3 regions of the Lichenibacterium dinghuense genome follow, and region 2 is predicted to be linked to each of the others. Evidence: predicted binding sites of a transcription regulator. Region 2 holds the regulator's gene; each other region holds the start of a gene.
What was found. The regulator LexA, encoded in region 2, represses DNA repair genes until DNA is damaged. The targets are predictions, from matches to a motif close to TGTTCNNNNTGTGTTCNG.

Region 1 (9,996 bases), 3.6 Mb from region 2:
CTGACGGGACCGCGCGGCGGTGGTCCGGCGCTTCGAGCCGCGCCGGCTCATCGGCGTCCTCGCGGCAGTAGCGCACGCCGGTGAAGAACAGGATGCGGGCGCCGTCGCGCGGCACGCCGAGGGCGCGCTGGGGCCGGGGACGGTCTGGCAGGAGGCTGACGACGTTCTGCATGCGGCTGTCCTCGACGAGGTCGATTCGGTCACGATGGCCGAGGCGCGCCCTGGAGCCGCGCCGACAAAAGGCGATGGGCTCCAGCGTGAAACGTCGAGAACGCCGGTCTCCCGTCCGCGAATCCGCGCGACTGGGACGGGCCCGGCGTGCCCTGCCTCTACCGCCGATAAGGACGGCCGAAGGTTAACACGGCATCAACGATCGGGCCGTAAAACCGGAACAGCGCATCAATATTCGATTCAGGGACATCGCGTATGGACCACGACGACCTTCGGGGATCGCTGGAGCGCCTGGTCCGGCTCGGCCGCACGCCGAACGTCGACATCCGCCCCGTCCTGCTGCGGGTGCTCGTGGACATGTTCGTCCGTCGCCTCCATCACGCGCCCGGCGACCTCGCCCAGTTCGAGGACATGATCGGCCGCCTGCTCGACGACGCGGACGCCGAGGTCCGGTCCGCCGTGGCCGACAAGCTCGCCGGCCATCCCGCGACGCCGCGCAGCCTCGTCGACCGCTTCCTCGGCGGGGACGACGCGACCGCGGCCCCCATGCTGGCGCGGGCGGCGGTCGGCGGAGGCGCGATGCTGCACGCCGCCGGCTGGGGCAGGCCCGCCCTGGCCCTGGCCGTGGCCTCGCGGCCGGACCTGTCGCCGGACGTGGTGTCGAGCCTCGTCGAGCGTCCCGAGCGCGAGGTGCTGCTCGCCGTGGCGGAGAACATGGCCGCGCCGGTGGGGATCGACGTGTTCCGCTATCTCGTGCGCCGGGCCCGCGACGACGCGGCCCTCGGCAGCGCGCTGCTGAAGCGGGACGCGCCGGCCTCCGAGCGCGCGCCGCTGTTCCTGTTCGCCGACAGCGCGGACCGCGCCGCCATCATCCTGGCGGCGCGGCGCGACGACCTCGGGCCCGACATGGGCCGAACGCGGCTCACGCCCGAGGAGACGGCCGCGCTGGAGCGGATCGAGCGGGCCGTGATGGCGCCGGACCGGGACGGGTTCGACACGGCGCTGGCGACCGCGCTGAACATCCGGCTCGACGACGTGTGGCGCCTGATTGACGACCCCAAGGGCGAGCCGCTGGCGCTGGCGCTGGCCGCCGTGGGGGCCTCACCGGAGCTGGCCGCGCGGGTGTTCATCCTGAGCGGGCCGGCGATCGGCCATTCGGTGATGGCGGTGCGGACCCTCACGGCGCTGGTCGAGGGCATGCCGCGCCGCACGGCGGCCCGCCTCGTCGCCGCCATGACGCATGCGGCGGCGCGAGTGGCGCGGCGTCCGGAGGCGGAGACGCGCGGGCGCCTGGAGGACGGGCGCTCGCTCGCGCGGCCGCGGAAGCGCGCCGAGGAGGTCGTGGCCGACGCGCAGCGCCGGCTGAGAGGCGTGTGATGCCGACCTTCGACCCTCCGGGCGCCGTCGGGCTCCGATCATCGGCGGGACCCCGCTCGAAGCTCGCGCGGGAAGTGAGCGGAAGCCGCGACAGACGGTCTCTTGCGCCCCTGGGTCGAAGATGGGATCTTCAGGCCGGGGGCCGCGGACGGGAAACGCCGAGCTTTTCCCCGCGCGCCCGACGGGAGCGCGGGGACGACGCCGATCGACGGTATCGATGCCTTCGCCGGATGTCCTCCCATCGACGGCTGTCGTCCGGAGGAGCTTCATGCGTGGATCGTCGATCGTCCGAGTGGGGATGGCGGCCTGGTGCCCCATCGTCGTCGCCGCGGGCTTGATGTCGGCAGGCCTGACGATCGCGAGAGCGGCCGACGGGGGCGAGGCCGCGGACGGACCGAGCGAGCCTCGCGGCCTACCGATCAGGCCGATGACGACGGTCGGCGCCGACGGCTCCGGATATTTCTCCGACCCCTATCCCGTCCGCTTCGCGGCCGGCGACGGGCGGCAGGTGTTCACGGGGACCACCAAAGCGGTGCTGGCCTGCACCTATCCGCTGTCTCCAGGGTGCTTCACCTCGACGCCGCTCACGGTCGGCGTCGGGAGCCTCGGCGCCCAGATCACGGCCGCCATGGCGACGGTGACCAACTTCCAGAACGTCGACGCCTTCCAGGACGACGCCGGCACTTGGCACGCCGTGCTGGCGATCGGCGTCAAGAATGCCGCCCATCCCGACCATTGGACCGTGCTGGTGCACGCGCATGCGGCGAGCGCTCCGGCGCCGGGCGCGACGCCCATCGCCTGGGCGGCTGACGCGGTGCTGTCGGGGTCGTTCTCCGATCCGGCCGAGGGCAATTACGACGGCAAATACTTTCTCGACGGCGGGCAGCTCTACCTGCTCTATGTCAGGAACTTCGCTCCCAAGCCTGCCCTGCGCAACGGCATCGTGATCCAGCCGATGCTGACACCGACGCGATCGGCGGCGGTCGAACCCACGACGCTGCTGACCACGGGGGACCGCTTCGGCCCCCTGCTGTCCGAGGATTACGGGACCACAGCGGCGAAGCTGGTCGAGGCTCCTTACCTCGTCAGGATCGCCGACAAATACGCATTGCTTTATTCGACCGGTGCCTGTCAGCAGGTCGGCTACAAGGCCGGGGTAGCCTGGTCCGACGCGCTCCTCCCGCCCTCGGGCGGGCGCTATCGCAAGGTGCTCGAGGCGGACGTCCAAGGTGTGTGGGGGCAGGCGGGCGCGCGGGAGGTCCGCTACCTGGTGCAGTCGCAATTCCCGACCTGGCCCGGATACACGGGCGAGCGCGTGGTGAGCCCCGGCGTCGCTTCCATGACGCGTGGCCCGCATGGGGCTTGGCGGCTGTTCTTCGCCGGTTTCGACCCCGCCGACCGGCCTATGGTCGCGCCCGGCGTGGCCGAAGCGGATCATCGGCGTCCCTTCTATCTCGGGCTGAGGGTGTCCGTCCCGGCCGGTCGCCCCGTGTCGAAAGCCTCCGACGCCGAACTGGCCACATGGATCTCGCCCGCCATCCCGTGACGTCCAGGGGCGACCCTCGCGGCAGACCGGACGACGCGAGGGCACCAGGCCCTACCCCCGCTCCCGCGCCGCCCTCAGCGCCGCCGCCACGCCCGGCGGCACGAAAACCGACACGTCGCCGCCCATGGCGGCGATCTGCCGGACCAGGGTGGCGGTGACGGCGCGCGAGCCCGGCGCCGCCGGCACGAACACGGTCTGCAGGTCGGGCGCCATGGCGGCGTTCATGCCCGCCATGCTCATCTCGTCGTCGAGGTCGGTCGCGCCGCGCAGGCCGCGCACGATGACCGTGGCGCCGACGTCGCGCGCCGCCACGACGGCGAGGCCCGAGAAGCTCTCGACGCGCAGCACGGCCCCGGCCGCGGCCACGACGGGCCCGGCCTCGTCGCGGATCAGGGCGACGCGGGCGTCGTGGCTCAGCATCGGCTGCTTGGTGGCGTGGCGGCCGACCGCCACCACCAGCACGTCGCAGATCCGGGCCGCGGCCCGGATCACGTCGAGGTGGCCGTTGGTCAACGGGTCGAACGACCCCGTGTAGAGGGCCGTCCGCATCGTCACGCCTCGCCGTCCGCGTCCGGCAGGCCGGCCTCGCCGTTCTCCGCCCCCACCTCGGCGATGCGGTCCACGGACACCACCCTCTCGCCCGCCGCCGTGTTGAACACGATCACGCCCTGCGTGTTGCGGCCCGCGACGCGGATGCCCTCGACCGGGCAGCGGATGAGCTGGCCGCCGTCCGTGACCAGCATGATCCCGTCGCTGTGCTCGACCGGGAAGGAGGCCACGAGCTTGCCGTTGCGGGCGTTCACCGCCATGGCGCCGATGCCCTTGCCGCCGCGCCCGGTGAGCCGGTACTCGTAGGACGAGGTCCGCTTGCCGAAGCCCCGCTCGGAGATGGTGAGGATCACCTGCTCGCGTGCCGACAGCTCGGCGTAGCGCTCCTGCGACAGCGTGGCGGGCGCGTCCGGCACGGCGCCCTCCGCGCCCACGACCTCCTTCTCGATGTCGTCCTCGCCCGTCTCGCCCTCGACGGCGCGGCGCATCTTGAGGAAAGCGATGCGCTCGCCGGAATCGGCGTCGGTGTGGCGCAGCACGGCGAGCGAGATCACGCCGTCGTCCTTGGCGAGCGTGATGCCGCGCACACCCATCGAGTCGCGGCCCTTGAACACGCGCACGTCGTTGACCGCGAAGCGGATGCACTGCCCGCCCGCCGTGGTGAGCAGAATGTCGTCGTCCTCCGAGCAGATCTGCACGTCGACGATGGACTCGCCCTCGTCGAGCTTCATGGCGATCTTGCCCGAGCGGTTCACCTGGGCGAAGTCCGACAGCTTGTTGCGCCGGACCGTGCCGCGCGTGGTCGCGAAGACCACGTCGAGCTTGGCCCAGTCGCCCTCGTCCTCGGGCAGCGGCATGATGGTGGTGATGCGCTCCCCCTGCTCCAGCGGCAGCAGGTTGACGAAGGCCTTGCCGCGCGCCTGCGGGGCGGCGAGCGGCAGGCGCCACACCTTCATCTTGTAGGCCTGGCCGAGCGACGAGAAGAACAGCACGGGCTGGTGCGTGTTGGCCACGAAGATGCGGGCGACGAAGTCCTCGTCGCGCGTCTGCATGGCCGAGCGGCCCTTGCCGCCGCGGCGCTGCGCCCGGTAGGTCGAGAGCGGCACCCGCTTCACGTAGCCGGCGTGGCTGACCGTGATCGCCATGTCCTCGCGGGCGATGAGGTCCTCGTCCTCCATGTCGGCGGCGCTGTCGAGGATCTCGGTCATGCGCGGCGTCGCGTGGGCGAGCTTGATGGCCTCGAGCTCGCCGCGGACGATGTCGAAGATGCGCGTGCGCGAGCCCAGGATGTCGAGCAGGTCGGCGATCTCGGCGGCGAGCTTGTTCAGGGCTTCCGCGATCTCGTCGCGGCCGAGGGCGGTGAGGCGGGCGAGCCTGAGCTCCAGGATGGCGCGGGCCTGCGCCTCGGAGAGGCGGTAGGTGCCGTCCTCCTTCAGCGTGTGGTGCGGGTCGGCGATGAGGGCGATCAGCGGCGCCATGTCGAGCGCCGGCCAGTCGCGGCCCATCAGGGCCTCGCGTGCCGTGCCGGTGTCGGGCGAGGTGCGGATCAGGCGGATCACCTCGTCGATGTTGGCGACCGCGATGGCGAGGCCGACCTGCACGTGCGCCGCCGCGCGGGCCTTGGCGAGCCTGAACTTCGTGCGCCGCGTCACCACCTCCTCGCGGAAGTCCACGAAGGCGACGAGGAAGTCCTTGAGGTTCAGCATCTCCGGCCGGCCGCCGTTCAGCGCGATCATGTTGGCGCCGAAGGAGGACTGGAGCTGGCTGAAGCGGTAGAGCTGGTTCAGCACCACGTCCGGCACGGCGTCGCGCTTCAGCTCGATCACGATCCGCATGCCGTCGCGGTCGGACTCGTCGCGCATCTCGGAGATGCCCTCGATGCGCTTGTCGCGCACCGCCTCGGCGATCTTCTCCTGCAGGGTCGTCTTGTTGACCTGGTAGGGGATCTCCTGGACGATCAGCGCCGTGCGGTCGCGGCGGATCTCCTCGGTCGTGATGCGGGCCCGCATGACGATGGAGCCGCGGCCCGTGGTGTAGGCCTGGCGGACGCCGGCGCGGCCGAGGATCGTGCCGCCGGTGGGGAAGTCCGGCCCCGGCACGATCCCCATCAGCTCCTCAAGCTCGATCTCGGGCCGGTCCATCAGGGCCAGGGTCGCGTCGATCACCTCGCCGAGGTTGTGGGGCGGGATGTTGGTCGCCATGCCGACCGCGATGCCGCCCGCGCCGTTGACGAGCAGGTTCGGGTAGCGGGCCGGCAACACGACCGGCTCCTTCTCCTTGCCGTCGTAGTTGTCCTGGAAGTCGACGGTGTTCTCGTCGATGTCCTGGATCAGGGCCAGCGAGGGCGGCGCGAGGCGCGACTCGGTGTAGCGCATGGCCGCCGGCGGGTCGCCGTCGACCGAGCCGAAGTTGCCCTGGCCGTCGATCAACGGCAGGCGCATCGAGAAGGACTGCGCCATGCGGACCAGCGCGTCGTAGATCGCGGTGTCGCCGTGCGGATGGTACTTGCCCATCACGTCGCCGACGATGCGGGCCGACTTGACGTAGGCGCGGTCCGGCAGGTGGTTGTTCTCCTGCATGGAGAACAGGATGCGCCGGTGCACCGGCTTGAAGCCGTCGCGCACGTCGGGCAGCGCGCGCGACACGATCACGCTCATGGCGTAATCGAGGTAGGAGCGCTTCATCTCGTCCGCGATGGAGACGGGCCGGATGCCGTTCGGATCTTCGATTCTGTCGTCGGTGTCGGCCAAGTGGCATCCCTTCGCGGACGGCCCGGCGCTGGCGCGCCGGCGGTTCTGATCTCGGTTCTATATGGGTGTCGAGAGGACGATCCGCGAGGTTTTACAGGCGGAAGGACGCTGTCCGCCTCAGGCCGCGGCGGTGTCCTCGGCGCGCTTCTCGAGCCCCGCGAGCGCGATGCAGATGGCGATGCCCTCGGCCGCGGCCTCGACGTCGCCGAGCTTGGGGAAGGTGGGGGCGAGGCGCAGGTTGGCGTCCTCCGGGTCGCGCCCGCCGGGCCAGGTCGCGCCCGCGGGGGTCAGCGCCAGGCCGGCCGCCTTGGCGAGCGCCACGACGCGGGAGGCTGTGCCCGGCACGGCGTCGACGCTGATGAAGTAGCCGCCCTCGGGCCGCGACCAGCGCGCGAGACCGGTGCCGCCGAGCCGCCGCTCCAGCGCGCGGAGCACGGCGTCGAACTTCGGGCCGATCAGATCGCGGTGCCGGACCATGTGGGCGTGCAGCCCTTCGGCGTCGCGCAGGAAGCGCAGGTGGCGGAGCTGGTTCAGCTTGTCGGAGCCGATGGTGCGGCGCCCGGCCCGCGCCAGGAACCAGGACACGTTGGCGGGCGATGAGGCGAAGAGCGCGACGCCGGCGCCGGCCAGCGTGACCTTGGAGGTCGAGGCGAAGCAGAAGGCGCGGTCCGGGTGGCCGGCCTCGCGGGCGAGGTCGAGGATCGAGGCCAGCGGCGTGCGGCGCTCGGTCAGGTGGTGGACCGCGTAGGCGTCGTCCCAGAACAGGCGGAAGTCCGGCGCGCCCGTCTTCATCGCGGCGAGGCGGCGCACGGTCTCGTCGGCGTAGGTTTCGCCGGTCGGGTTCGAGTAGCGCGGCACGCACCACATGCCCTTCACGGACGGGTCGGCGGCGAGCGCCTCGACCGCGTCCATGTCGGGGCCCTGCCCCGTGAGCGGCACCGGCAGCAGGCGGAAGCCGAACTCCTCGGTCAGGCCGAAGTGGCGGTCGTAGCCCGGCACGGGGCAGATGAAGGCCGGCGAGGCCTCCCTGGACCAGGGCCGCTCACCGCCCGGCACGCCCTTGAGCAGCGCCCACACGATGCAGTCGTGCATCAGGGCGAGGGACGAGTTGTTGCCGAGCACGATGGCGTCCGCCGTCAGGCCGAGCGCCTCGCCGAACAGGGCGCGGACCTCTGGCAGGCCGCGCAGGTCCCCGCCGTAGTTGCGCGCGTCCTCGCCGGCCGCCGTGGTGGTGTCGCGGTTGCCCTGCGGCAGCAGCATGGCGTCCGACAGCGACAGCTGTTCGGGCGAGGGTTTGCCCCGCGTCATGTCGAGCTTGAGGCCGCGGGCCTTGAAGCTCTCGTAGTCGGCGCGGGTGCGGGCGAGGTCGGCGGAAAGGTCGGTCATCAGGACAGTCTAGCTCAGGACGGCGTGCGCGATCCTTCTCCCGTTCCACGGGAGAAGGAAACCCGTCATCAGAACGGGATGTCGTCGTCGATCGCGTCCGACATGGAGCCGCCGCGGCCGCCGCCGCCGGAGTTGCCGCCGCGGTCCATCGGCGAGGAGCGGCCGAAGGACGGGCGGTCGCCGCCCCGGTCGCCGCCGCGGTCGAAGGAGCCGCGGTCGTCGTCGCCCGCGAAGCCGCCGCCGCCGCTGTTGCGGCCTTCCAGCATGGTCAGCTCGCCGCGGAAGCGCTGCAGCACCACCTCGGTGCTGTAGCGCTCGTTGCCGTCCTTGTCGTTGTACTTGCGGGTCTGGAGCTGGCCCTCGACGTAGACCTTCGAGCCCTTCTTCAGGTACTGCTCGGCCACCTTGGCGAGGTTCTCGTTGAAGATCACGACGGAGTGCCACTCCGTCTTCTCCTTGCGCTCGCCGGACGCCTTGTCGCGCCAGGATTCCGTGGTGGCGAGGCGCAGGTTCACCACCGCGTCGCCCGACTGCATGCGGCGCACCTCGGGATCCTTGCCCAGGTTTCCGACCAGAATGACCTTGTTGACGCTGCCCGACATGGTGCCCTCCTCGGGACCTCGATGAGTGTGGGCCCTCGGCGCGCGACGCGGCGCCGGACCCGACCTTGACCCGTTCCTACAAGGCGGCGGTTACCAAACTCCGCCGACCCGTTCCCTCTATGTTCCCTAGCACATCCGTGGTAAGCGCGAAACGGCGGCGGTGCCGATACGGCATGGCACCCCTATATGGAGGCGAAACCGGTTCCGCGGCCGGCCGTCCTCATCCTGGAACCCGTCCCTCCATGGCGCAACAGCCCCGCTCCCGCACCCGCAAGGCCGAAGCGGCCGCAGAGGCGCCCGAAGCCGCCGAAACCCCTGCCCCGCGCATCGTCCGCAAGGTCAGGGCCATCAAGGGCGCGGCCGCGGAGGCGGCCCCCGGGCCGGCCGCGCCCGCGGAGATGAGCGACGCCGCGCTGGAGAAGCTGTTCGACGCCGAGCCGCCCCGCCTGCCCGACCGCGACAGCATCGTGGTGCGGGGCGCGCGCGAGCACAACCTCAAGAACGTCGACCTCACCATCCCGCGCGACAAGCTGGTGGTCTTCACCGGCCTGTCGGGCTCGGGCAAATCATCTTTGGCCTTCGACACCATCTACGCGGAAGGACAGCGCCGCTACGTGGAATCGCTGTCCGCCTACGCGCGCCAGTTCCTGGAGATGATGGGCAAGCCCGACGTCGACCAGATCGACGGCCTGTCGCCCGCCATCTCGATCGAGCAGAAGACGACCTCGAAGAACCCGCGCTCCACGGTCGGCACCGTCACCGAGATCTACGACTACATGCGCCTCCTGTGGGCGCGCATCGGCATCCCCTATTCGCCCGCGACGGGCCTGCCGATCGAGAGCCAGACTGTCAGCCAGATGGTGGACCGCGTGCTGGCCCTGCCGCCGAACACGCGCCTCTACCTGATCGCGCCCGTGGTGCGCGGCCGCAAGGGCGAGTACCGCAAGGAGATCGCCGAATTCCAGCGCAAGGGATTCCAGCGCCTGAAGGTCGACGGCGAGTTCTACCCGCTCGACGAGGCGCCGACGCTCGACAAGAAGTTCAAGCACGACATCGGCGTCGTGGTGGACCGCATCGCGGTGCGCCCCGACATGGCGACGCGCCTCGCCGAGTCCTTCGAGACCGCGCTGGAGCTGGCCGACGGCATCTCGGTCGTCGAGTTCGCCGACGAGCCGCCGGAGGGCTCGCCGAAGGAGGTGGTCTTCTCGTCGAAGTTCGCCTGCCCGGTGTCGGGCTTCACCATCCCCGAGATCGAGCCGCGGCTGTTCTCCTTCAACAACCCGTTCGGCGCCTGCCCGGTCTGCGCCGGGCTCGGCTCGCAGATGCAGGTCGCCGCCGAGCGGGTCGTGCCGGACCCGACGCTGAGCCTGAAGCGCGGCGCCATTTCGCCCTGGTCGAAGTCGTCCTCGCCCTATTACGCGCAGACGCTCGACGCGCTGGCACGCCACTACAAGGTCAAGCTCGACACCAAGTGGAACGCCCTGCCCCAGAGCTTCCGCGACGCCGTGCTGTTCGGCTCGGGCGAGGAGGTGATCCGCTTCCAGTACGACGACGGCTCGCGCGCCTACGGGGTGTCGAAGCCCTTCGAGGGCGTGGTGCGCAGCCTCGACCGGCG
Region 2 (9,996 bases):
GCCGCGGCTCGCCAGCACGCGCGACAGCAGGTCCGGCATGCCGTGGCTCTGCGCGATCGCGGCCGCGCGCCGCGCGCCGGCCTCGTCGAGCCGCGCCCGCCAGGCGCGGCCCGTCATCGAGCGGGCGACGTCGAGCACGAGCGGGTTCATCGGCGGCGGAGGGTTTTCACGGGATGGAGGCCTTCGATCGGCGCGAGCGGGAGCCTCCTTCGCGGGAGGGCGGCACCCTTACCCCGGCGCGACTCGATGGCGAAAGGGTTTCATGTTAACCGTCTCGGGCTTATGTACACGGTCTGTTCCCGTATCCCACCGTCCCGCAGGGCCCGCCGATGTCTCCCAGGTCCGCCGCCGCCGCCGTCCCCGAGGACCTGTTCGCCGTGAACGACGACGTGCCGTCCATCGCCGAGGCCGGGAAGAAGCGCCGCGCCCTGCCGTTGCGCGACGGGACTCCCGACGAGGCCGGCTACACCGCCGCCTCGATCGAGGTTCTGGAAGGGTTGGAGCCGGTGCGGCGGCGCCCCGGCATGTACATCGGCGGCACCGACGAGGCGGGCCTGCACCACCTCTTCGCCGAGGTGATCGACAATTCCATGGACGAGGCCGTGGCGGGCCACGCGAGCCGCATCGACGTCGCGATGGAAGCGGACGGCTTCGTGTCGATCACCGACAACGGCCGCGGCATCCCGGTCGACCCGCACCCGAAGTTCCCCGACCGCTCGGCGCTCGAAGTCATCATGACCACGCTGCACGCGGGCGGCAAGTTCGACTCGGGCGCCTACCAGACCTCGGGCGGACTGCACGGCGTCGGCATCTCGGTCGTCAACGCCCTGTCGGAGCGGCTGGAGGTCGAGGTCGCGCGCGCCCAGACGCTGTACCGCCAGTGCTTCGCCCGCGGCCTCGTCCTGGGGCCGATCGAGATGGTGGGCCGCGTCGCCAACCGGCGCGGCACCCGCGTGCGCTTCAAGCCGGACGCGGAGATCTTCGGCCCCGAGGCGAAGCTCGAACCGGCGCGGCTGTTCCGCATGGCGCGCTCCAAGGCCTACCTGTTCGGCGGCGTCGAGGTGCGCTGGCACTGCGCGCCCGAGCTCGTCGAGGGCACCAAGACGCCCGTCGAGGCCGTGTTCCGCTTCCCCGGCGGCCTCAAGGACCACCTCGCGCAGGAGGTCGAGGGCCGCAGCTTCGTGGCCGAGCAGCCCTTCACCGGCAAGGTGACCAAGCCCGGCGGCCACGGCTCGCTCGAATGGGCCGTGACCTGGCTCAGCGACGACGACGGCTTCGTCCACGCCTACTGCAACACCATCCCGACCCCGAACGGCGGCACGCACGAGAACGGACTGCGCGCGGCGCTGCTCCGCGGCCTCAAGGACCACGCCGAGCGGATCGGGCAGGCGCGGCGCTTCGCCAACGTCACGGCCGACGATGTGATGCTGAACTGCGCGGCGCTGCTGTCCGTGTTCATCCGCGAGCCGGAGTTCCAGGGGCAGAACAAGGGCCGCCTGATGACCGTCGAGGCGGGCCGCATCGTGGAAGCGGCGATGCGCGACAGCTTCGACCACTGGCTCGCCGCCGCGCCCTCGCAGGCCGCGAAGCTCCTCGACTGGAGCGTCGAGCGCGCCGACGAGCGCCTGCGCCGCAAGGCCGACAAGGACGTGGCGCGCAAGAGCGCGACGCGCAAGCTCCGCCTGCCCGGCAAGCTCGCCGACTGCTCGAACTCGGCCGCGCAGGGCTCGGAATTGTTCATCGTCGAGGGCGACAGCGCGGGCGGCTCGGCCAAGCAGGCGCGGGACCGCGCCAGCCAGGCGGTGCTGCCGCTGCGCGGCAAGATCCTCAACGTCGCCAACGCCACGCGCGACAAGCTCGCCGCCAACCAGCAGCTCGCCGACCTCGCGCTGGCGCTCGGCTGCGGGACGGGCACGCACTACAAGGACGGCGAGCTCCGCTACGACAAGATCATCATCATGACGGACGCCGACGTCGACGGCGCCCACATCGCCTCGCTGCTGATCACCTTCTTCTATCGGCAGATGCCCAGGCTGATCGACGGCGGCCACCTGTTCATCGCCGTGCCGCCGCTCTACCGGCTGACGCAGAACACGAGATCCGTCTACGCGCGCGACGACGCCCACAAGGACTTCCTGATGAAGACCGCCATGACGGGGCGGGGCAAGGTCGAGATCAGCCGCTTCAAGGGCCTGGGCGAGATGCCCATGCGCGACCTCAAGGAGACCACCATGGACCCGTCGAAGCGCACGCTGCTGCGCGTGACGGTGCTCGAGGAGGACCAGAGCGGCACGCGCGACGCGGTGGAGCGGCTGATGGGCAACAAGCCGGAGGCGCGCTTCGCCTTCATCCAGGAGCGCGCGTCCGGCGCGGCCGACCTCGTCGACGTTTGAGCCTCGAAAGCCATGGTCGACGGAGGGTGAACGGTTTCCACCGCCTCTTCACCGTTTCGGCCGCGTCCCGTTCATCCTTAAGCCCCTGGCAACCCCGCATCGTCAGTCTGCCGTCACCCCCGACGCTGGATCGACGATGCCCGATTTCGTGAGTGACCGGCGCGGCTCCGCGGTCCAGTGGTTCGCGCTGGCCGCCGCCGCCGTCTGCGTGGCGAGCCTCGCCGGCGCCCACGGGCTCGACTGGCTGTCGCAGTCCGGCCGGATCTCGCTCGTCGCCTATCGCGCCCCCGCGCCGGCGGCGAGCCAGCGCGCCGCCGCAGACCCCAACGTGGACATGACCCCCACCGGATCGGTGCCGGCCGGCAGCGCCCTGGTGATCCGCATCCGCTGAAGCACGGCGCTTCACCATTCCGCGTGGAATATCCCGCGCGTCGTTGACTTGTCGCGGTTTCCGCTTATGTCCCCTGTCATCAATGGGCGTCCCGCGTCGCTCCTCGGCGCACGATCGATCGTGCCTGTCCCCTCACGGCTACACGCGGGTCACGCGGCCGTGCTCCGTCGACGGTAGACGCAACACCTGATGAATTTCAACGAACTCGGCCTCAGCGACAAGGTCCTGCAGGCGGTCGAAGCCACCGGCTACACGACCCCGACGCCGATCCAGGAACAGGCCATCCCGGTCGCGCTCGCGGGCCGCGACGTGCTCGGCATCGCCCAGACCGGCACCGGCAAGACCGCCGCCTTCACCCTGCCGATGATCTCCCGGCTGGAAACCGGCCGCGCCCGCGCCCGCATGCCGCGCACCCTGATCCTCGAGCCGACGCGCGAGCTCGCCGCGCAGGTCGAGGAAGCCTTCGTCCGCTACGGCGCCAACCACAAGATCAACGTGGCGCTGCTGATCGGCGGCGTGTCCTTCGCCGACCAGGAGGCCAAGATCACCCGCGGCGCGGACGTGCTGATCGCCACGCCGGGACGCCTCCTCGACTTCGCCGAGCGCGGCAAGCTGCTGCTCACCGGCATCGAGATCCTGGTCATCGACGAGGCGGACCGCATGCTCGACATGGGCTTCATCCCGGACATCGAGAAGATCTGCAAGCTCGTGCCGTTCACGCGGCAGACGCTGTTCTTCTCGGCCACGATGCCGCCGGAGATCACGCGCCTCACCGAGGCGTTCCTGCACGACCCCGCCCGCATCGAGGTGGCCCGCCCGTCCTCGACGGCGGCGAGCGTGACGCAGTCGCTCGTGGCCTCGGCGCCCGGCCCCGCCAAGCGCGAGGTCCTGCGCCGCCTGCTGCGCGGCGCCGAGGACCTCACCAACGCGATCATCTTCTCCAACCGCAAGCGCGACGTCGCGCTGCTGACGAAGTCGCTGGAGAAGCACGGCTTCTCGGTGGGCTGCCTCCACGGCGACATGGACCAGCGCTCGCGCATGGTGTCGCTCGACGCCTTCCGCAACAACAAGGTGTCGCTGCTGGTCTGCTCCGACGTCGCGGCCCGCGGCCTCGACATCCCGATGGTCAGCCACGTCTACAACTTCGACGTCCCGACCCACGCCGAGGACTACGTCCACCGCATCGGCCGCACGGGCCGCGCGGGCCGCAGCGGCACCGCGGTCTCGATCGTCACCAAGGCCGACCAGCGCTACATCGACGACATCGAGAAGCTGATCCAGAAGAAGATCGACTGGCAGGGCGCGACGCTCGACCAGGTGGCCGACGCCGAGCCGGCCGTCGAGGACGAAGATGAGGGCGGCTCGCGCGACCGGCGCTCGCGCCGCGCGGGCGGACGCGGCGAGGGCCGGCCCTCCGAGTCGCGCGGCGGCCGCCGCGGCGAGAACCGCGGGCGGAGCGACGGCCGGGAGCCGACGCGCGAGCGCACCGAGCGCGCTTCGGCCGACGCCGGCCCGACGCTGGCGCCCCCGCCCAGTTCCTCGACGCGCCGCAGCGAGTCCGCCTCGGCCCCGCGCTCGCGCGACGAGCGCCCGGCCGGCCGCGGCTTCGACCGGCGCCATCGCTCGGACGAGGACGACGACGTCGTGATCGGCCTCGGCGACCACGTCCCCTCGTTCCTGCTGCGCCCGGTGCGGATCAAGGCCGGCACCGACGCCTGAGGCGGGGCGCTTCCGAAATTGTCACGAGGGGGGCGGAGCAGAAACCTGCTCCGCCCCCCTTGTCATTCCGGATCGAATCCGGCATACATCCCTCGTCGCCGCAGCGACATGGATGCGGGTGTAGCTCAGTGGTAGAGCACAACCTTGCCAAGGTTGGGGTCGAGGGTTCGAATCCCTTCGCCCGCTCCAGATCAGCTCGCGACAGTTCTTTCCGACTCCGAACGCTCTGCCGCTTGGTCGGCTCAAGTCGATTGGGCATCAGCGATCGCCGGATCGGGTCGGACGCTCTCCCTGTGGACAGGCGACGATCTCCCAGGCCGATGCGCGCCGCGCCTCACACGCCCCACTTGCAGAACGCATCAAGAACACATATCACGTTCTTGTTTTGTTTTGACGCCCGTCGAGGCGGAGCCGCATCGGCATTCCGGATCGAGCGTGCGCTGGGAGAGTCCGCCCATGCTGACCGAAAAGCAGAGTGAACTGCTCCGCTTCATCCATGCCCGACTGCAGAAGACCGGCGTGCCGCCCTCCTTCGACGAGATGAAGGACGCGCTGGACCTGAAGTCCAAGTCCGGCATTCACCGCCTCATCATGGCCCTTGAGGAGCGCGGCTTCATCCGTCGCCTGCCGAACCGCGCCCGCGCGCTGGAGGTGCTGCGCCTGCCCGAGCAGGTCGCCGCCGAGGCCGCCAAGCCGAAGGGCCTCACGCTGCTGAAGGGCGGCAAGCCCGCGCCGAAGCCGCGGGCCGAGCCTTCGCGCGACCTCCCCGGCGCCTTCGAGATCCCCGTGATGGGCCGGATCGCCGCCGGCACGCCGATCTCGGCCATCCAGACGCAGAGCCACACGATTTCGATGTCGGCCGACTTCCTGGCCTCGGGCGAGCATTTCGCGCTCGAAGTGCGCGGCGACTCGATGATCGAGGCCGGCATCCTCGACAACGACACGGTGGTGATCCGCCGCCAGGACACGGCCAACACAGGCGACATCGTGGTGGCGCTGGTCGACGACGAGGAAGCCACGCTGAAGCGCCTGCGCCGCCGCGGAGCTTCGGTGGCGCTGGAGCCCGCCAACGCCGCCTACGAGACTCGCATCTTCGGGCCCGAGCGTGTCAAGGTGCAGGGCGTGCTGGTGAGCCTGTTCCGCCGCTACTGACCGCGCTCTCGACGGGCCGGGACCGGCCCGTCAGCGCCAGTGCTGCCCCACCCAGGGCACGGGCGGCAGCGATCGGTAGAACTTCTTATACCACTTGGCTGGCCAGCGCCCCGCCATGGCCTCGTCGGGCCGGGGATGGCCCGTGAAGACCACCACGCGCGCCTCGTCGGGCAGCGCCGGCGCCCGGAACAGGTAGAGCGGCCAGGGCGGCAGCAGCCTGTGCTTGAAGCTCGGGCACCAGGGCTCCGGCCAGAAGGCGACGGCCAGGCGCGACGCCTTGGTGACGTAGATCTGCTCGTTGTCGAAGCGATGCGACATCGCCACCGCGTCGTTCTCGAAGTCCGACACGAGATGCGCCGCCGAGCCGGCGCGGAACCGCATCACCGACGAGTTGCCGATGCCCTCGCGCCGCCCCTGCGTGGGGTTGCGCACCAGCACGAGCTTGCCCGGCTCGTGGTCGAACAGCGCGTCGAGCGACCCCGTCACCAGGATGTCGAGGTCGAGGAACAGGAGGTCGCCGCTGAGCCCCCCGAGATCGGCGGCCCAGAGCGCAAGCTTGCGCCACGGACCGGGCTTCAGACCCTGCGGCAGGTGGATCGAGGGGATCGGCTTCGCCTCGATCGCGGGGTCGAGCCCATCGATCGGGTCCGTGAAGGCGACGAAGCGCGTCGGCCGCGCCACGTTGCGCATCACGGCGCGGTGGAGCCGGTTGACGTAGTCGGCCCCGTACTCGCTCCCCCAGCGGATGCAGACGACGGTCTGCACGGCCCCTGCCCTGTCCCGCCGCCTCAGGCCCCGTGCGGCGACACCACGCCGTCGGGCTCCGCGGCCGGCTTCGGCGCCGGGGCGGCCGGCGCCGCGGTCGAGCGGATGTGGAGCTCGCGCAGTTGCTTCGGGGTCGCGGGCGCGGGCGCCCCCATCAACAGGTCCTCGCAGCGCTGGTTCATCGGGAACAGCACGATCTCGCGCAGGTTCTCCTCGTCGGCCAGCAGCATGACGATGCGGTCGACGCCCGGCGCGATGCCGCCGTGGGGCGGCGCGCCGTACTGGAAGGCGCGGTACATGCCGCCGAACCGCTCCTCCAGCACCGCCTCGTCGTAGCCCGCGATGGCGAAGGCCTTGCGCATCACGTCGGGGCGGTGGTTGCGGATGGCGCCGGACGACAGCTCGATGCCGTTGCACACGATGTCGTACTGGTAGGCCTTGATGGTGAGCGGGTCCTGCCCCTCCAGCGCGTCGAGGCCGCCCTGCGGCATCGAGAAGGGGTTGTGGGAGAAGTCGACCTTCTTCTCCTCCTCGTTCCACTCGTACATCGGGAAGTCGACGATCCAGCAGAGCTCGAAGCGGTCCTCGTCGACGAGCTTCAGCTCGCGCCCGATGCGGGTGCGGGCGAGGCCGGCGAGGCGGGCCGCCTTGGCTTCCACGTCGGCGGCGAAGAACACGGCGTCGCCGGGCCCCACCTTGGCGGCCGAGCAGATGCGCGCCAGCACGTCGGCGGGGATGAACTTGGCGATCGGCCCCTTGCCCACCACGGCGCCCGCCTCGTCGGCGTCGAGCACCACGTAGCCGAGGCCGGCCGATCCCTCGCCGCGCGCCCAGTCGTTCAGCTTGTCGAAGAAGCTCCGCGGCTGCGCCCCGGCGCCCGGCGCCGGGATCGCGCGCACCACGCCGCCCTTGTCGATCACGCCCTTGAAGGCCTTGAAGGTCACGCTCTCGTCGGCGAACTCGCGGCTCACGTCGGCGATGCGCAGCGGGTTGCGCAGGTCCGGCTTGTCGTTGCCGTAGAGCAGCATCGACTCGGCATAGGGGATGCGCGTGAACTTCTGCGTGACGGGCCGGCCGCGGCCGAACTCCTCGAAGATGCCGCGCAGCACGGGCTCCACCGTGTCGAACACGTCGTCCTGCGTCACGAAGCTCATCTCGATGTCGAGCTGGTAGAACTCGCCGGGCGAGCGGTCCGCGCGGGCGTCCTCGTCGCGGAAGCAGGGCGCGATCTGGAAGTAGCGGTCGAAGCCCGCCACCATGATGAGCTGCTTAAACTGCTGCGGCGCCTGCGGCAGCGCGTAGAACTTGCCGGGGTGCACGCGGCTCGGCACGAGGTAGTCGCGCGCGCCCTCGGGCGAGGAGGCGGTCAGGATCGGCGTCTGGAACTCGGTGAAGCCCTGCCCCTTCATGCGGGTGCGCAGGCTGTCGATGACGCGCGAGCGCAGGATGATGTTGTTGTGCAGCCGCTCGCGGCGCAGGTCGAGGAAGCGGTACTTGAGCCGGATCTCCTCCGGGTAGTCCTGCTCGCCCGCGACCGGCAGCGGCAGCTCGGCGGCGGGGCCCAGCACCTCGATCTCGGCGGCGTAGAGCTCGACGTGGCCCGTGGCCATGTCGGCGTTCTCGGTGCCGGCCGGGCGGCGGCGCACGGGGCCGTCGACGCGCACGACCCACTCGGAACGCAGCTTCTCTGCCTGCGCGAAGGCCGGCGAGTCGGGGTCGATCACCACCTGCGTGGTGCCGTAATGGTCGCGCAGGTCGATGAACAGCACGCCGCCGTGGTCGCGGATGCGGTTGCACCAGCCCGCCAGCCGCACGTCGGCACCGATCTCGGCTTCGCTGAGGGCGCCGCAGGTGTGGGTGCGGTAGCGGTGCATGATGGCTGACTCTCGAAGCTCGGAAGACCGGGGCGCGCGGGGCTCCGCGGACGTGCCGGCTTTGTCTTGAAAAGCGACAGGCTTGTCAAAGGGCCGGGCGCGCGCTCTTTCGTTGCGACGATTGCGGCAGATCGTTGACTCATCCCCGGCCAGGCGCTCGCAACGCGCGCGCGCTTGCTCTATGGGAGCCGGATGACGCTGATCACCACCACAGAAGAGCTCGCCGCCGTCTGCCGCCGCTTGGCGCGCCACCCCTTCGTGACCGTGGACACGGAGTTCCTGCGCGAGACGACCTTCTGGCCGAAGCTCTGCGTGCTGCAGCTCGCCTCCGACGAGGAGGCCGTGGCGGTGGACGCGCTGGCGCCCGACATCGACCTGATCCCCTTCCTCGACCTCATGGCCGACCGCAACGTCGTCAAGGTGTTCCACGCCGCCCGGCAGGACCTGGAGATCGTGTGGAAGATGTCCGGCCGCCTGCCCGAGCCGCTGTTCGACACGCAGGTGGCCGCCATGGTGTGCGGCTTCGGCGACCAGGTGTCCTATTCCGAACTCTGCCAGACGCTGTGCCGGGTGACGATCGACAAGTCGTCCCGCTTCACCGACTGGGCGCGCCGCCCGCTGACCTCCGCGCAGGTCACCTACGCGCTGGCCGACGTCACGCACCTGCGCGACATCTACCGCACCCTGGTGAAGAAGCTCGAAGCCTCCAAGCGCACCGGCTGGCTCGCCGACGAGATGCGGACGCTGCTGTCGCCCGCCACCTACGAGCAGCATCCGGACCAGGCCTGGGAGCGGTTCCGCTCCAAGCTCCGGAAGCCGCGCGACCTCGCGGTGATGATGGACCTCGCCGCGTGGCGCGAGAGCGAGGCGCAGGCCCGCGACGTGCCGCGCTCGCGCATCCTCAAGGACGACGCCATGATCGAGGTCGCGACGGCGGCGCCCCGCTCGGTCGACGCGCTCGCCGACCTGCGCGCCGTCCCGCGCGGCATGGACAAGTCCCGCCTCGGGCCGGACATGATCGCGGCCGTCGAGCGCGGCCTCGCCCGCGACCCGAAGGCCCTGCCCCGGCTCGACCGCGACCGGCGCGGCAACGGGGGCGGCGGAGGGGGCGGCAGCGGCGCCACGGTGGAGCTGCTGAAGGTGCTGCTGCGGCAGGTCGCCGAGGCGCACGGGGTCGCGGCCAAGCTCATCGCCAACGTCGAGGACCTCGAAGCCATCGCGGGCAACGACGAGGCCGACGTACCGGCGCTCGAAGGCTGGCGCCGCGCCATGTTCGGCGCCAAGGCGCTCGACCTCAAGAACGGGCGCCTCGCCCTCACGGTCGAGGCCGGCAGGGTGATCGCGCTGGAATGGCAGGACGGCGAGAAGCCGGAGGATTGAGCGGCCCCCTGCCCGGATCGGCGGGCCGGCATCAGGATTTCGCGGGTCCCAGCAGGCCGGCCAGCACGTCGCGCATGGTTCGGGGCCGGCGCTCGAGGAGCCGCCCCAGCGCCGGGTCGGTCGCGGCGAAGTCGCCGCGGCGGGCGGCGCGGTACATGGCGAGCAACGCGTCCGCCATGGGCGCGGGCACGCCGCGGGCGACCGCTCCCTCCCGCCACGCGTCGTCCGTCTCCACCACGCGCCTGACCTCGCGCCCGGTGATCTCGGACGCGATGGCGGCGAGATCCGCCATGGTGAAGGCCTCCGGCGCGATCAGCGGGGG
Region 3 (9,996 bases), 440 kb from region 2:
CCGCAGCGGCGGCAGCGCCACGGCGGGCTCCAGCCCGCCCGGGGAGGTGGTGAAGAGCGGCAGCGCGTCCTCGCCGCCCGCACGGTCGAGCCCCCGCACGGCCCACAGCGCCGCGCGCCGGTCGAGCCCGAGCGAGCGGAAGGCGTCGGCCTCGGCCAGCACCTCCAGGGCGGCGGGCGACAGCTCGGCCCTCAGCCACAGGTCGCGCACCGAATCGTAGCCGGCGCCGCGGCGCTCCACGAGCCGCTCCATCTCGGCCTCGCGCAGGCCCTTCACCAGCCGCAGCCCGAGCCGGATGGCCCGGTCGCCGAACACGTCGTCGCGCATGTCGGCGTGCTTCGGGTGGAGGCGCGCGCCGGTGCCGTCGTGTTGCGAGCCCAGCGGCACGAGCGCGTGGTCCCAACCTGAGAAGTTCACGTCGACCTCGTGCACCGCGACGCCGTGGTCGCGCGCGTCGCCGACGAGCTGGGCCGGGGCGTAGAAGCCCATCGGCTGGCTGTTCAGCAGCGCGCACGCGAAGGCGTCCGGGTAGCGGCACTTCATCCAGGCCGAGGCGTAGACCAGCAGCGCGAAGGCGGCGGCGTGGGACTCGGGGAAGCCGTAGGTGCCGAAGCCCTCGATCTGGGCGAAGCAGCGCTCGGCGAAGGCCAAGTCATACTTCCGCTCCACCATCCCGCCGATCATCTTGTCGCGGAACCGCCCGACGAGGTCGACGCGCTTGAAGGTCGCCATGGCGCGGCGCAGGCCGTCCGCCTCTGACGGGGTGAAGCCCGCCGCCACGATGGCGATGCGCATCGCCTGCTCCTGGAACAGCGGCACCCCCATGGTCTTGCCGAGCACGGCTTCCAGCTCCGCGGACGGGTAGGTGACGGCCTCCGACCCCTCGCGCCGGCGCAGGTAGGGGTGAACCATGTCGCCCTGGATGGGCCCGGGCCGCACGATCGCGACCTCGACCACGAGGTCGTAGAACTCGCGCGGCCGCAGGCGCGGCAGCATGGACATCTGCGCCCGGCTTTCGATCTGGAACACGCCCATCGTGTCGGCGCGGCTGATCATGCGGTAGACCGCCTCGTCCTCGCCCGGCACGGTGGCGAGGCGGTATCGCTCGCCGTAGTGGCGGTCGATGAGGTCGAAGCCGCGCTGGAGCGCCGACAGGATGCCGAGCGCCAGCACGTCGACCTTGAGCATGCCGACAGCGTCGAGGTCGTCCTTGTCCCACTCGACGGTGGTGCGCTCCGCCATGGCGGCGTTGAGGATCGGCACGGCGTCGTCGAGCCGCGAGCGGGTGATGACGAAGCCGCCCGTGTGCTGCGACAGGTGGCGCGGGAAGCCGCTCAGCTCCTCGGCGAGCCGCAGCACCTGCGCGAGGCGCCGCTCGCCGGGGTCGAAGCCGATGCGCTTCGCTTCCCCGGGGTCGATGCCCTTCGACCAGTAGCCCCACACCGTGCCGTTCAGCGCCGCCACGGCGTCGTCCGACAGGCCGAAGGCGCGGCCGACCTCGCGCACGGCCGAGCGCGTGCGATAGGTCACGACGCTCGCGGCCAGCGCGGCGCGCTCGCGCCCGTAGCGGCGGTAGATGTACTGGATCACCTCCTCGCGCCGCTCGTGCTCGAAGTCGACGTCGATGTCCGGCGGCTCGCGCCGCTCGACCGACAGGAAGCGCTCGAACAGGAGGTCGTGGTGGACGGGATCCACGGAGGTGATGCCGAGCGCGTAGCACAGCACCGAATTGGCCGCCGAGCCGCGGCCCTGGCACAGGATGCCGAGGCTCCGCGCGTGGCGCACGATGTCGTGCACGGTGAGGAAATAGGCCCAGTATCCGAGCTGGGCCACGATCGCGAGCTCGCTGTCGAGCTGCGCGCGCACCTTCGCCGGCGCCCCGAGCGGGTAGAGTTCGGCGAGCCCCGCCTCGGCATAGGCTTCGAGCGCCTCGCGCTCGGTGGCGTAACCGTCGCGCAGCTCGTCGGGGTAGTTGTATTTCAGCTGCGACAGGTCGAACGCGATCCCGGCCAGGAAGCGCAGCGTTTCGCCGACCGCCTCGGGCGCTTCCGCGAAGATGCGCGCCATCTCGGCCGCGGGCTTCAGGTGGCGCTCGGCATGGGCGTCGAGCCGGCGTCCCATGGCGTCGAGGCTCAGGCCCTCGCGGATGCAGGCGACCACGTCGGCGAGCGGCCGCCGGTCCGGGTGGTGCATCAGCGGCGCGTTGGTGGCGAGGAGCGGCGCGCCGGTCAGGCGCGACAGGGCGGCCCGCTCCGCGAGACTCCGCCGGTGGGCCGGCCCGTAGAGCTGCGTCGCGGCGAGCCAGACGCGGTCCGGCGCGGCTTCCCGCAGGGCGGCGACGAGCGGCGCCCAGTCCTCGGGCGATGGCGGCTCGCCGCCGCGGCCCGATCCCTCGCACAGGATCAGTTGCAGCCCGTCGCTGCCCGCCAGGAGGTCGGGCAGCACGAGGCGGCAGTCGCCCTTGGCGGCACGGCGGTTGCCGAGCGTGAGGAGGCGCGTCAGCCGCCCGTAGCCGCCGCGGTCGACCGGGTAGGCCAGCACGTCGGGCGTGCCGTCGGCGAAGACGAGCCGCGCGCCGACGACCACGCGGAAGGGCTCGTCCGCGGGGATATTGTCGCGGCGGTAGCTCCAGGCCCGCACCACGCCGGCCAGCGAGTTGCGGTCGGCGATGCCGACGCCGGCGAGCCCGATCGCGCGGGCCTGCGCCACCATCTCCTCGGGGTGCGAGGCGCCGCGCAGGAACGAGAAGTTGGTGGCGGCGGCCAGTTCGGCGAAGCGTGTCACGTCCCTATCCCGTCAGGACGCGGTCCCCTTCTCCCCTCGCGGGAGAAGGTGCCTCTGCGGAGCAGAGGCGGATGAGGGGGCATGGCGCCGCGCTCGACGATGCACCCTTCGAAGCGGATGGCGCCGCGCCAAGCCCCCTCATCCGTCGCCGCTTCGCGTCGACACCTTCTCCCGCGAGGGGAGAAGGGGAGCGCGTCCTGAGAGCCCCGAGCGTTTTCACCCGAACAGCCCGTGCAGGAACCAGCGCGGGCGGTCGACCTCGCGGCCGAACAGGCCCTCGCGGTAGAGCCAGTAGCGGCGGCCGTGGCGGTCCTCGGCGCGGAAGTAGTCGCGCGTGAGCTCGGCCTCGCCGGTCCACCATTGCGGCGCGATCCGCTCTGGCCCCTCGATGGCGGCGACGTCGTGCATGACCTGCCGCCAGCGGAACCGCACCGGCGGCCCGTCCGGCACCGAGGCCACGGTGTCGATCGGCTCGGGCCGCTCGAACAGGCGGATCGGCCGGCACAGGCCCGCGCCGTCGCCACCGGGCCCGGGGTCGGGCGCGGCCATCGGGAGCGCCACCACGGCGCATTCCGGCAGGTGGCTGTCGCGGGCCGCGAGCCGCAGCACGCGCCGGAGGCCCAGCCGCGCCCCGAGCCGGTCCGCGAGGTCGGCGAAGGAGTCGGCCGAACCCGCGTCCTCCGGATCGAGCCCGTCCTGGCGCGCGTCGAGCTTCTCGCCCTCGGCCACGGCGAGGCGGATCAGGTCGAAGCCGTAGCCGGTGTCGAGCCCGTCCTCGCCGAGGGCCGCGATCTTCTCCCGGAACAGCGCGAACAGCGCCTCGGGGTCGCGCGTCGGGCGGCTCGTGCCGAGCCGCAGGTGCTTCACGGCGCCGTCGACGCGGAAGAAGCTCGCCGCCACCGTCCGGGCGCCCTCGCCCCGCCGGGCCAGCGCGGCGCAGAGGTGGCGGCACAGCGGCAGCAGCGCCGCCTCGATCCCCTCGGCGCGGGTCAGCCCGGCCGCGAAGCGCCGCTCCGCCACGCAGCGGGGGGCCTCGAACCGCGGGCCGATGGGCGACAGGCTGCGCCCCATCAGCCCGTCGAGCCGCTGGAGCACCTCGGCGCCGAAACGCGCCGCGATGGGAGCGCGCGGGCGATGGAGCAGGTCGCCGACGCGGGCGAGGCCGGCGCGGCCGAGCCCCGCCACCACCTCGGGCGCGATCCGCAGCGCCGCCAGGGGCAGGGCGGCGGCGAGGGGCTCGAAGCCGGGCTCGTGCGGCGCCGGGGCGATCGTCTCGGTCCCGAAGCGCGCCAGGGCCCAGGCGGCTTCGGGCGTCGACGCCACGGCGGCGCGGCAGGCGAGGCCCTGGCGCCGCAGGCCCGATTCCACCGCCTCGACCAGCCCCGTCTCGCCGCCGAAGAGATGCGCCGAGCCGCCGACGTCGAGCATGGCGCCGTCCGGCCCGTCGGGCGCCGACAGCGGCGTGAAGCGCCGGCACCAGTCGATGACCGCCGCCATCAGGGCGGCGTCGGCACCCGCGTCTGCCTCGACGACGCGCACCGCCGGGCACAGAGCCCGCGCGTCGGCGAGCGCCTGGCCGGGACGGAGGCCGCGTGCCGCGGCCAGCGCGCAGACCGCCGTGAGACGCTGCGCGCCCTTCACCTTGGCGACTATCACGAGCGCTTCATCCGGCGCGGGCCCCGAAGGCGACGACGCTCGCGCTTCGGCGCGCCGGACGCGGTCCGTCGGCAGCAGGGGCAGAAACGCCGACAGGTAGCGCGTGAGCATCGAAGCATCTCCTGTGCTGGTTCCAGACGAGCGCGTGACGGCGGTCGCGGTCGAGGTCGGCCTCGCCGCCGAGGCGGAGCTTCAGCACTCGCACCGCCACGGCGGGGGGGCCGGGGATGGGCACGCGGCTCCCCGCCGACGCGAGGCGCGGGCTCGGGCAGGCCGCCACGGCCAGCCGCGTCTCAGCGGCGCTCGACAGGCCCGCGCCCCGGCCCGCCAGGCCGGCGTGGAGCAGGATCGCGGCGCCGCGGCCGTTCTGCGCGGCGAGCAGCAGGCGGCGCGACGGAGCGAGCCCGTAGGGCTTGGCGCTCCACAGCTCCGCCAGCACGGCCGGCGCCCCGAGCCGCAGCGCCTCCTCCAGAGCCCAGAGCGTCGCCGGCCCGTCGCCGGTGCGGACCAGGATCAGCCGGTCGGGGTCGATCCCGTGCGCGGCGAGGCCGGGCCGGTAGGGCAGGCCGGTCTCGGCCGCGGCGTGGTCCTCCACGATCCACACCAGCGGCGCGGGCCCGGCGCAGCGCCCGGCGGCGGCGAGCGCGAAGCCGGCCGCCGCGGCGGCGTCCCGCGCGTCCTCGGCCACGACCTCGTGCAGGGCCCCGCGCCGGAGGCCGCCCCCCAGCGCCGCGTCGAGCGGCAGCGCCCCGTCGCCGAGGCCGACCGGCGGCGGCCCCGAGGCCGCGCGCCGCCGCGGCGCGCCGGACCGCCCCGCCTCGATGCGGGCGACGGTGTCGCGCAGGGCGGCGACACCCGAGATGTGGTGGAGATCCGACAAAGCTCGCCCCGGACGATGCGACCACGCGACTCACCGGCGGTCCCTCCCGACAATCGGGAGGGCCCACCATGTGTTCCTGTTTTGTTCTGATATGGATTCCGGGTCCGGCTCGCCGAGTCAATACTGGGGGAAACACCGCGGGTTGGTGTCCCCGGAGGATTGAACCCACAGTTTTGCTGCCCTGGATTGTGGGGTCGAGCGGCTTATCCACAGCTGAATGGCATTGGGTCAGCTCGTTCGATCGTCTCCGGTCTCGCTCGGCCCCGTCCCTTGTGGAGCCACCGGCTTCAAGGATCTCGGAGCATCGGGGTCAGCCCCCTTCTCCCCTTGCGGGAGAAGGTGCCTCCACGCAGTGGAGGCGGATGAGGGGACGAGCGCCCGCTGTCCGGAGCGGGAGGGCTCATCGTCGAGCACGGCGCCATGCCCCCTCATCCGACCCGGCTTCGCCGGGCCCCCTTCTCCCGCGAGGGGAGAAGGGAGCTACCCCGATGCTCTCCGACAGCCATGAGGGAGAGGGGAGCGGCCGGCGTCTCTGCTCATCCTCTGCAACAGAGGCCGGCTCCGGAGGCGGGACGCAGCCATGCGGCGGTCCGGGTGCCCGGCACGCCTATTGCAGCGCACAATAAGTCGGACGATACGATCGCCGACCCGGGATCGCGAGCCCCTGCGAGGGCCCGCGGGCCGGCTTCGCGCGCCTCGGGCGCGCCACCTTCGAGACGGGGGACATCCCATGACCGACGCCATCCTTCCCCGCGTCGTTCCCGCGCCGGCCAGGACGGACCGGCGCCGCACCGGCCTGATCGAGCTCGCGCTGGCGGTCGGCGGCTTCGCCATCGGCACCGGCGAGTTCGCCACGATGGGCTTCCTGCCCGACCTCGCCCGCACGCTCGACATCTCCGAGCCCACGGCCGGCCACGTCATCAGCGCCTACGCGCTCGGCGTCGTGGTGGGCTCGCCGATCATCGCCGTGCTGGCCGCCAAGCTTCATCGCCGCACGCTGCTGATCGGGCTGATGGGGGTCTTCGCGCTCGGCAACCTCCTGAGCGCGCTGGCGCCGGGCTACCACGCGCTGCTCGGCCTGCGCTTCCTCACCGGCATGCCGCACGGCGCCTATTTCGGCGTCGCCTCGCTGGTCGCGGCCTCGCTGGCCCCGGCCGGAGGGCGGGCCCGCGCGGTCGGCCGCGTCATGATGGGGCTGACCATCGCCACCGTGGTGGGGACGCCGCTCGTCACCCTGCTCGGCCAGTCGCTCGGCTGGCGCCTCGCCTTCGCGGGCGTGGGCGGCGTGGGGCTCTTGACGGTGCTGCTGGTCGCGCTCTTCGTCCCCACGAGTTCGGCCACCGCGTCGAGCCCTCTCGTCGAGCTCGGCGCGCTGCGCCGCCCGCAGGTGTGGCTGACGCTGGGCGTCGCCGCCGTGGGGTCGGGCGGCGTCTTCGCCATCTACACCTACGTCAGCTCGACGCTGACCCAGGTGGCGGGCCTGCCGCTGGCGCTGGTGCCGGCCGCCCTGGTGCTGTTCGGCCTCGGCATGACGGCCGGCAACGTCGTCGGCTCGAAGCTGGCCGACCGCGCCCTGATGCCGGCCATCGCGGGCGTGCTCGCGTGGGACGCCGCCGTCGGCGCGGTCTACGCCTGTGCGGCGCACAATCCCTGGACGGCCGCGGAGGCGCTGTTCCTGGTCGGCTGCGGCTTCGCCATCCTGCCCGGCCTGCAGACGCGGCTGATGGACGTCGCCGCCGACGCGCAGACCCTGGCCGCGGCGCTGAACCACTCGGCCTTCAACGTCGCCAACGCGCTCGGCGCCTGGCTCGGCGGCATCACGGTCGCGGCCGGCTACGGCTGGACCTCGACCGGCTCGGTCGCGGCCGCCCTGCCGGCGCTGGGCCTCGCGGTCTTCGGGGTCTCGGCCGCGCTGGAGCGGCGGGCGAAGGCCTGAGGCCGGGTCCGGTTCCCGAAGGCCTCGCCTCCGGCGGGGTTCGGGGTGGCGGCCCGAGAAGAAAGCACCGGGGCGCCGCCCCGGACCCCGCGAAAGGCCGGGGGCCCTTCGAAACCGATCCGGATCAGAGGCCAGGCGCCCGCCCGGCTTCGAGCGCGGCGATGCGGCGGCGCAGCTCGTCGTTCTCCTCGCGGGCCAGGGCCGCCATCTCGCGCACGGCCTCGAACTCCTCGCGCGTGACCACGTTCATGCCGGCCAGGATGCGCTCGACCTGCGAGCGCACGGCCGTCTCGGCCTCGCGCTTGACGCCGTTGGCGACGCCGGCGGCGTTGGTCATGAGGCTGGCGAAGTCGTCGAAGATGCGGCCGCGGGTCTGGGGCATGGCTCGGGTCCTGTGCTGGTCCGCCGCCGACATGGCTCCGCTTGCGCCCGGCCGCAAGCCCGCCCGCGCTATTCGTCCTCGCCGAACCGGTTCGCCACCAGGGCCGCCAGGGCGTCCACCACCGCCTGCGCGTCGGGCCCGGTGGCCGACACCGTGACGGTGGTGCCGCGGCCGGCGCCCAGCGTCAGGATGCCCATGATCGACTGGCCGCCGACGGTCTCGCCCGAGCGCGTCACCGTGACGTCGGCCTGGAAGTGCTCCACGCACTGGACGAACTTGGCCGTGGCCCGGGCGTGCAGCCCCTTGCGGTTGACGATGGGGAGGTCGCGCGTCACCGCCGCCCCGTCCACCGCCTCGGCCCCCTGCTCCATGCGCTACTTCCCGTTCAGCACGCGGCTGGCGATGTTGATGTATTTGCGCCCGGCCTCCTGGGCCTGGGTCACGGCGACCTCAAGGCTCGCCGCCTCGCGCACCGAGGCGAGCTTGATCAGCATGGGCAGGTTGATGCCCGCCACCACCTCGACGCGGGTGCGGTCCATCACCGAGATGGCGAGGTTGGAGGGCGTGCCGCCGAACATGTCGGTCAGGAGCACGACGCCCTGGCCGGTGTCGACGCTGGCCACGGCGGACACGATGTCCTGGCGCCGCTGCTCCATGTCGTCCTCGGGACCGATGGTGATCGTCTCGATGCCCCTCTGCGGCCCCACGACGTGCTCGAGCGCGGCGCGGAATTCCGTCGCAAGGTGGCCGTGGGTCACGAGCACCATACCGATCATTGCAAGCTACCGCTCATGCCTTTGCCGGGAAGACTGCCTGCTCGACCGTTCGGTCCCGGCGCAATCTTGTGCATCGCGGCGAACTTGGCAAGCGAAATAGGGTCGCCCTCACGGCGCCACGCCGGGCAAGGCCGCCCTCACCAGCGCCGTCCTGACCAAGGCGATGGCGTCGAGGCTCGGCGGCCCCGCCGGGAGCGAGACGCGGGGCAGCACGACGCCCGCGATGGCGCAGCGCAGCGCGTCCGGCGCGGGATGGCGCTCCGGCCGGCCCTCGACGAGGTCGACCACGAGGCCCAGCACGCAGGCGGGCTCGTGCTCGACGGCGACGATCCCCAGACCGCGCCGCTCGGCGCGCCCCGCCAGCGCGGGATGCGGCCGGGCGACGAGACGGTCGCCCCGGCGCGTCACCAGCGTGCGGTCGTCGGCGACCAGTCGGGCGAAGGCGCCCGAGGATCGGACCTGGTCCACGAGCGCCAGGGCGAGGGCCGTCTTGCCGGCGCCCGACGCGCCCCGGATCAGCACGCCGCTCTCGCCCAGCACGGCCGTGGTGGCGTGGAGGTTCTGCCCGTCGCTCACCCGCGCGCCCCCACGGCGGGCAGCCACACCGTGAAGCGGGCGCCGAACACGCGCGGCTCGCCCGGCTCGCTTTCCCCGTCCTCGGCCGCGGGGGCGACGCGGTTGGCGGCCCAGATGCGTCCGCCGTGCGCCTCGATGATCTGGCGCGAGATGGACAGGCCGAGCCCCGAGTTCTGCCCGAAGCCCTGGTCGGGCCGGTCGGTGTAGAAGCGCTCGAAGATGCGCTCGAAGGCGTGGGCCGGGATGCCGGGCCCGTCGTCGTCGACGATCACCTCGACGCCGGCCCGGCCTTCCTCGTCGAGCCGGGCCGGCCGCACCGAGACCCGCACCGTTCCGTCCTCCTCCGAGAAGGAGCGGGCGTTGTCGAGCAGGTTGTTGATGACCTGCCCGAGGCGCGAATCGTGGCCCATCACGCGGTAGCCCGGCCCGTCCTGGCCCGGCGGGGGCAGGGCGACCGTGAGGGCGAATCGCACGCCGTCGCCGCGCTCGACCTCGTTGGCCACCGACACGACGGTGCGCACCAGCGCAGCCACGTCGAGCCCCGCCGTGCGGTTGCGGGCGAGCTCGGCGTCGAGCCGCGACGCGTCCGAGATGTCGCTGATGAGGCGGTCGAGCCGCTTGATGTCGTGCTGGATGATGGCGGTGAGCCGCCCGCGCGACTCCTCCGCCTTGATGCGGGGCAGGGTTTCCACCGCGCTGCGTAGCGAGGTCAGCGGGTTCTTCAGCTCGTGCGCCACGTCGGCGGCGAAGCTTTCCGTCGCCTCCATGCGGGAATAGAGAGCGCGCGTCATGTCGCGCAGCGCGCGCGACAGGTGGCCGATCTCGTCCGCGCGGGCGGTGAAGTCCGGGATCTCCTCGCGCGAATCGACGCCCCGCCGCACCCGTTCGGCCGCCTCGGCGAGCCGGCGGATCGGCCCCGCGATGGTGTTGGCGAGGAACAGCGACAGCACGAACATCACCACGGCCGCGACCAGGAACACCCGGAACAGGGCCCAGCGGTCGGACG

Region 1: the regulator LexA is predicted to act here: its motif matches at 8,491-8,508, upstream of uvrA (excinuclease ABC subunit UvrA).
Region 3: the regulator LexA is predicted to act here: its motif matches at 5,392-5,409, upstream of L7N97_RS22810 (ImuA family protein).

Annotation. Positions count from the first base shown of each region.
Region 1 is NZ_JAJLMN010000001.1:672,396-682,391, forward strand. It holds gene L7N97_RS03190 (DUF1254 domain-containing protein) at 1-4, shown strand, start outside; gene L7N97_RS03195 (hypothetical protein) at 1-172, opposite strand, end outside; gene L7N97_RS03200 (DUF2336 domain-containing protein) at 427-1,548, shown strand; gene L7N97_RS03205 (family 43 glycosylhydrolase) at 1,976-3,094, shown strand; gene coaD (pantetheine-phosphate adenylyltransferase) at 3,146-3,643, opposite strand; gene gyrA (DNA gyrase subunit A) at 3,646-6,393, opposite strand; gene L7N97_RS03220 (aspartate aminotransferase type Ic) at 6,511-7,779, opposite strand; gene ssb (single-stranded DNA-binding protein) at 7,848-8,381, opposite strand; gene uvrA (excinuclease ABC subunit UvrA) at 8,624-9,996, shown strand, end outside.
Region 2 is NZ_JAJLMN010000001.1:4,305,472-4,315,467, reverse strand. It holds gene recJ (single-stranded-DNA-specific exonuclease RecJ) at 1-150, opposite strand, end outside; gene parE (DNA topoisomerase IV subunit B) at 330-2,393, shown strand; gene L7N97_RS20535 (hypothetical protein) at 2,530-2,784, shown strand; gene L7N97_RS20530 (DEAD/DEAH box helicase) at 2,974-4,503, shown strand; tRNA gene L7N97_RS20525 (tRNA-Gly) at 4,618-4,692, shown strand; gene lexA (transcriptional repressor LexA) at 4,960-5,655, shown strand; gene L7N97_RS20515 (hypothetical protein) at 5,686-6,420, opposite strand; gene aspS (aspartate--tRNA ligase) at 6,444-8,294, opposite strand; gene rnd (ribonuclease D) at 8,487-9,674, shown strand; gene L7N97_RS20500 (NmrA family NAD(P)-binding protein) at 9,706-9,996, opposite strand, start outside.
Region 3 is NZ_JAJLMN010000001.1:4,749,850-4,759,845, forward strand. It holds gene L7N97_RS22800 (error-prone DNA polymerase) at 1-2,784, opposite strand, end outside; gene L7N97_RS22805 (Y-family DNA polymerase) at 3,001-4,440, opposite strand; gene L7N97_RS22810 (ImuA family protein) at 4,448-5,320, opposite strand; gene L7N97_RS22815 (MFS transporter) at 6,051-7,256, shown strand; gene L7N97_RS22820 (accessory factor UbiK family protein) at 7,381-7,638, opposite strand; gene L7N97_RS22825 (HPr family phosphocarrier protein) at 7,707-8,009, opposite strand; gene L7N97_RS22830 (PTS sugar transporter subunit IIA) at 8,013-8,414, opposite strand; gene L7N97_RS22835 (HPr kinase/phosphorylase) at 8,523-8,990, opposite strand; gene L7N97_RS22840 (stimulus-sensing domain-containing protein) at 8,987-9,996, opposite strand, start outside.